2 regions of the Bacillus cereus group sp. RP37 genome follow, and region 2 is predicted to be linked to the other one. Evidence: riboswitches for the same ligand, from Rfam matches in the RefSeq annotation. Region 2 holds a riboswitch; the other holds the start of a gene.

Region 1 (3,196 bases), 2.7 Mb from region 2:
ACCAATACTAGCAAGTGGTAGAAAGGCAATCCATTCATTAAGAGATAGGGAACCCTCCCCAAAATCAACGATAAAGGATCCACGATTATCAAATTTACTAAGTAATAAATAAACGGAAAAACCAGCGAAAGTGGTAGCTAAATATACAATTGCTTTTTTTCCTTTAGAAAATTCGTTAATTTGCTCACCCTCATTTTCATTTGGAGCTAAATAACCGAATAATGGCGCGTTAAAAATTACACTTAAAGTAGCACCGATTCCAACCTCTGTTAGTTCATTCATTCCTTTTAAGGCGAATGTAAAGCGATCGCCTACCCATGTACAAAGTCCACCGATAATTCCAACAAGTGCTGCTTCGGGACCTAAGCTAGCTCCAAATATTAAAACGATAATCGCAGTTAAAGTAGCTTTATGTACAAAACGGTATTCAATTCTACCTGTTTTTTTATATTCACCCATTACTTCCGGCATAAGACGTGGATATGTGCCGAAGTATTTTTGGGTTAAACCAACGAGAATCCCACCGATAGTTGTTACACAAATAGTGTAATAAGCGGGAGAAGAGAAAATAGTAGGTAAGTATCCCCAAATAAAGTGAATGCCGATATTTATTGTAACTAAAAATAACCAGACTGTTGCTCCTACTATAGAGCCTAAAAGAATGCCGTATAGGACGAGCATATAGTGCATGTCTTTTGTATTTGTCATGTGATACCTCCGTTATGTAAGTTTTAATGTCGAAAGGATTAAATATACTACTGCGAAATGAGATGAATATGTATAGTATCTTTTTGAGAGGTTGGCTTATTCAATATATTGAGGTCTCGTGAGAATTTGGAATGTATACAGTTAAACTACGTATTTAATTCTATATATTAATCGGGGGTTTTAAAAGGTCTTTTTCAAATGAATATGGAATATATTTCTTTTGTTATGCATGTAAACTTATTTGTAATTAATTTTGAACATTCAGAAAAACCAATTGACATTAGGAAATTATTGCTATAAAATCAACGGTAATTGCATAGTCTTATCAAGAAAAGGTGGAGGGACAGGCCCGATGAAACCTTGGCAACAGCCGTATAACGGAATTGTGCCAAATCCTGCAGGTAATAATCCTGAAAGATAAGAAAGAGCCTTTAGAGCGTGTTTTCAAACTGCTCCTTTCTTGTTTTCAGGAAAGGAGCAGTTTTTTTATTTTGTATAAAAGAAAGGAGAATGAGAGATGGGAGAATCATGGGGAAAAGGAACAATTTGTGTGCAAGGTGGCTATACACCAAAGAATGGTGAACCGCGTGTTTTACCGCTTTATCAAAGTACAACGTATAAATACGATACTTCGGATGATTTAGCGGCGCTATTTAATTTAGAGGCAGAAGGATATATCTACACGCGTATTGGAAATCCTACTTTAGCTGCATTTGAGCAAAAGTTAGCGGATTTAGAGGGTGGTGTAGGAGCTGTTGCAACGGCTTCTGGGCAGGCTGCTATTATGCTTGCCGTTTTAAATATTTGTAGTAGCGGAGACCACTTGCTTTGTTCTTCAACAGTTTATGGCGGAACGTTTAATTTATTTGGAGTGAGTTTGCGTAAGCTTGGTATTGATGTTACGTTCTTTAATCCGAATTTAACTGCTGATGAAATTGTGGCCCTTGCTAATGATAAGACGAAACTTGTTTATGCAGAATCGTTAGGAAATCCAGCGATGAATGTTCTAAATTTCAAAGAATTTTCAGATGCAGCGAAAGAGTTGGAAGTACCTTTTATCGTGGATAATACATTAGCAACTCCTTATTTATGCCAAGCATTTGAACATGGAGCAAATATTATCGTTCATTCTACGACGAAATATATTGATGGTCATGCAAGTTCTTTAGGTGGCATTGTTATTGACGGAGGGAACTTCGATTGGACAAATGGGAAATATCCTGAACTTGTTGAACCGGATCCAAGTTATCACGGCGTAAGTTACGTTCAAAATTTTGGTGCAGCAGCTTATATTGTGAAGGCACGTGTTCAATTATTAAGAGACTACGGAAACTGTATGAGCCCATTCAATGCGTATATTAGCAATATCGGCTTAGAAACGCTGCATTTAAGAATGGAGCGTCATAGTGAAAATGCTCTCGCAGTTGCTAAGTGGCTTGCTAACCATGAACGTATTGAATGGGTGAATTATCCGGGATTAGATAGTAATGAAAATTACTCGTTAGCACAAACGTATTTGAAGAAAGGTGCTAGTGGTGTTTTAACATTCGGCATTAAAGGGGGATTAGAAGCAGCGAAAGAATTTATCGCAAATGTAAAACTAGCAACTCTCGTAACGCATGTAGCTGATGCGCGAACTTGCGTCATACATCCTGCTAGCACAACGCATAGACAATTAAGTGCTGAGGATCAGCGTTTAGCTGGCGTCACATCAGATTTAATTCGTTTATCGGTCGGTATAGAAGATGTTTCTGATATTATTGCAGATTTAGAAGCAGCGCTAGTCGGAGGCAAAGAACATGCCGATCATAATTGATAAAGATTTACCAGCTCGCAAAGTGTTGCAGAAGGAAAATATTTTTGTAATGACGAAGGAGCGAGCAGAAACACAAGATATCCGGGCATTGAAAATTGCTATATTAAATTTAATGCCTACAAAGCAAGAAACAGAGGCGCAATTACTTCGTTTAATTGGCAACACACCGTTGCAATTAGATGTTCATTTGCTTCATATGGAATCGCATTTGTCCCGTAATGTAGCACAGGAACATTTAACGAGTTTCTATAAAACATTTCGTGATATTGAGAATGAGAAATTTGATGGACTTATTATTACGGGAGCACCAGTTGAAACTCTTTCTTTTGAAGAAGTAGATTATTGGGAAGAGCTTAAACGTATTATGGAGTATTCAAAAGAGAATGTAACATCTACGCTTCATATTTGCTGGGGGGCACAGGCTGGTTTATATCATCATTACGGCGTTCCAAAGTATCCTCTTAAGGAAAAAATGTTCGGTGTATTTGAACATGAAGTCCGTGAGCAACATGTGAAATTGTTACAAGGGTTTGATGAATTGTTTTTCGCCCCGCATTCTCGTCATACAGAAGTACGAGAGAGTGATATTAGAGAGGTGAAAGAATTAACATTATTAGCAAACTCTGAGGAAGCGGGTGTGCACCTTGTTATTGGGCAAGAAGGAAGACAAGT
Region 2 (3,196 bases):
TAGAGAGAAATTTACATTGTCTAATACTTTTTGTTTATTAGGATATGAGAACGACAAATTCTCTACATTCAATAATTCATTTTTTGTAGGACTATCTTTATAAAAAGCTTGCTTCTCCATCCACTCATTTATTACGCTACTAACATTTTCCCTTTGAAGATTTTCAATTGGGTATATTACATCATTATTACTATCAAAATGTAATCTCTTTAATACTTCTATGTACATAGGCTCTCTTAAGCCAATAGATGGTAATATATTTGACGCTAAAATCTCTTCTGGTGTCCCTATGGCAACAATTTCACCTTCATCAATTAAAATAATTTTATCTAAATCCAGGTTTAACATTTCTTCTATTCGATGTTCAATAATTACAATTGTTTTATTATATTGTTTATGTATATCTTGAATAAGTTCTATTGTATGTAAGGCGCTTAGCGGATCCAAATTTGCTAACGGTTCATCGAACAATAATATATCAGCATTTGTCGTTAACAGACCTGCTAGAGAAACAGTTTGTTTTTGCCCTCCTGATAATTCATGTGGACTTTGTTTATGAAAAGTATGCATCTTTACCTTTTTTAATGCGTCCGAAACAATCTTTTTCATATCATCTTGATTTACACATTCATTTTCTAAATAAAAAGCTACATCTTCTTCTACTGTAAGGCCAATAAATTGAGCATCTTGATCTTGCAAAATTGTTCCTACTTGTTTACTCTGTTCAAATATACTCTCTTTCCTCGGATCTTTTCCGGCAATTAAAATATTACCAGTACTAAATCCTTCATAAGAAAATGGGATTAGCCCATTGATACAATGAGCTAACGTTGATTTCCCCGAACCGCTTCGTCCAGCAACTAGTACTTTTTCTCCAGGATATATATGAAATGTAATGTCTTTTACAGTAGGCTGTGCCGCATGCTCATATTGAAAGCTAAATTGTTCAAAAGAAATAATTGGTTGCATGTTAACATCCCTACTTTTCAATTTTTAAATGTGTATGTTTCTTATTAGATTTAGCTAGACCTATTGTAATTGGCAATCCGAGAACTAAAAATACAATAACATCGGCAATTGTTGCTCCTAATACTTGTATAACAATTTTGTCAAACGGTTCTCCCATCACAATAATATCGAATGCCCCAGCAAATATAATCGCAATGACAATACCAATTAACCCAGTAATGGCTAAATAAGAAATATCTCCCTTATTATACGTCCCGTTTTTCACACTAAAGCCAACTCTTTTTTGAATGAGTCCCATTGCAAGGCCGATAAGTCCTGAACTAATAACCCACCCCCACCAAATACCCCATCCAGCGATTGTATCTGTTACGATATGACCGATAAGTCCTATTAACAGTCCTGCTACTGGACCAAATAACGCTCCAAAAACAGTTAAAATAGCTAATGCAGGTTTAATAAATGTATTTGGTGCAATAGAAAATCCCCAAAGTCCTAATATCCCGTATAACGCTGATCCAATTCCGATTGCTGCTACTAACTTTGTTGATAATTTGTTCATTACAATTCCCCTCTCATATTAGTCAACTTTTATTACTCTATATTTATTTTAAAAATGAATTATGCATCGACACTCCCTTTCTATACAACAAAAAATGACCTCTTGCATAAGAGGTCATTTTCTTTCACGTTCAAGAATCCTCTTATCTCCAAAAAACACATTGTGTCCTCTGCGGAATTAGCACCTTCCTATGATTTTACATAGGGGTTGCTGAGGTTTCGTAGGGCCGTACCCTCCACCTCTCTGGATAAGTATTAATTTGTAATTCGTATTATGGCACTAAGAAAGATAAATTACAATAGTTTTCTAATTATTTTTATTTTTTGTTAAATAGCACATTTATATCATTGTATTCTTATCGGAATTATGAAATAATGAATTCAAAATTGTTTCGGGAGGAATGTATGATGAAAGTAATCGGTTTAATTGGTGGACTAAGTTGGGAATCTACATCGTTATACTATAAACATATTAATACACTTACACTTTCTCAATATGATCAAAATGCAAAGCTTGTTTTATATAGCATGGACTTTGGTGAAGTAACTACTTTGTTACAAAATCATCAATATGAAGAAGTGAAAAACGAATTAGTCACAGTTGCAAAAAAGGTTGAAAAATCCGGAGCTGATTGTTTATTAATGTGTTCCAATACGGTCCATTTATTTGCTGAAGAAGTAGAAAGTGCAATATCTATTCCACTTCTTCACATTGGTGATGTGAGTGCTAAAGAAGTGGTAGAACAAAATATAAAGCGTATCGGACTATTGGGTACGAAACAAACGATGGAACAAGACTTCTATAAATCACGTTTAGCGAATTATAATATTGAGACGATTATCCCAAATGAAGAGGAAAGAAATTTTATTCATCATGTTATTTTAAATGAATTAAGTAAAGGAATTATTTCAGAAACATCAAAAGAAAAACTATTACAAATTACAAAATCATTAATTCAAAATGGCGCAGAAGGTATATTACTAGGCTGTACTGAAATCCCTTTGCTTATTTCCCAAAACGACCTTACTGTTCCTGTTTTTGATACTGCTTTTTTACATGCAAATACTGCTGTGCAGTTTGCGGGATAATAATATAAAAGCATAAAGGTTGAACCTCTATGCTTTTATATTGTCCACACTATTTATTTAAAAGAGATTTAATAGCTGCAATTGCCTCATTTGAACCACCGCATTCTAAAAAACTATCATTTAGTTTTCGTATACCATGTTTATACTTTTCATTTGAAAGAACGTTTGTTACCGCTTCTTTTAAAGTTTGCGCATTAACATGCTCTTTCAATAACCTATGTGCTGCCTCAAGTTCAGTTAATCTTTGTGCTATCATCGGCTGGTCTTTATCATGTGGAATTATGATAAATGGGACATTAAAATAAATAGCATCGTGTACGCTATTCATGCCGCCATGTGTAATAAATACATCTGCTTCACTTAATATTTCTGATTGGGGTACGTATGGAGCAATTATAAAATTGTCTGGTGCTTGCTTTATTTTTGAAATATCATTTCGATCACCAATTGCCATTACGACTATCCCTTCAAAATTTGAGAAAGTATCAATACAAGTATTAAAGAATGGTTCGAGCCCTTCAAGTAGTGTCCCCATTGAAATATAAATAACTTTCTTATCTTTAAGCAATTCAAGTGGAAA

The links. A riboswitch is a leader RNA that binds a small molecule or an ion and turns the genes downstream of it on or off. The one in region 2 is predicted to bind S-adenosylmethionine.
Positions count from the first base shown of each region.
Region 1: linked by a shared signal. The riboswitch ahead of QCI44_RS00435 (bifunctional O-acetylhomoserine aminocarboxypropyltransferase/cysteine synthase) and the one ahead of QCI44_RS14970 (ECF-type riboflavin transporter substrate-binding protein) in region 2 are both predicted to bind S-adenosylmethionine.

Region 1 is NZ_JARVHP010000001.1:90,198-93,393, forward strand. It holds gene QCI44_RS00430 (chloride channel protein) at 1-708, opposite strand, end outside; SAM riboswitch class I at 1,028-1,132, shown strand; gene QCI44_RS00435 (bifunctional O-acetylhomoserine aminocarboxypropyltransferase/cysteine synthase) at 1,226-2,524, shown strand; gene metA (homoserine O-acetyltransferase MetA) at 2,508-3,196, shown strand, end outside.
Region 2 is NZ_JARVHP010000001.1:2,802,350-2,805,545, forward strand. It holds gene QCI44_RS14965 (ABC transporter ATP-binding protein) at 1-969, opposite strand, end outside; gene QCI44_RS14970 (ECF-type riboflavin transporter substrate-binding protein) at 980-1,528, opposite strand; SAM riboswitch class I at 1,668-1,782, opposite strand; gene QCI44_RS14975 (aspartate/glutamate racemase family protein) at 1,933-2,616, shown strand; gene QCI44_RS14980 (macrolide family glycosyltransferase) at 2,666-3,196, opposite strand, start outside.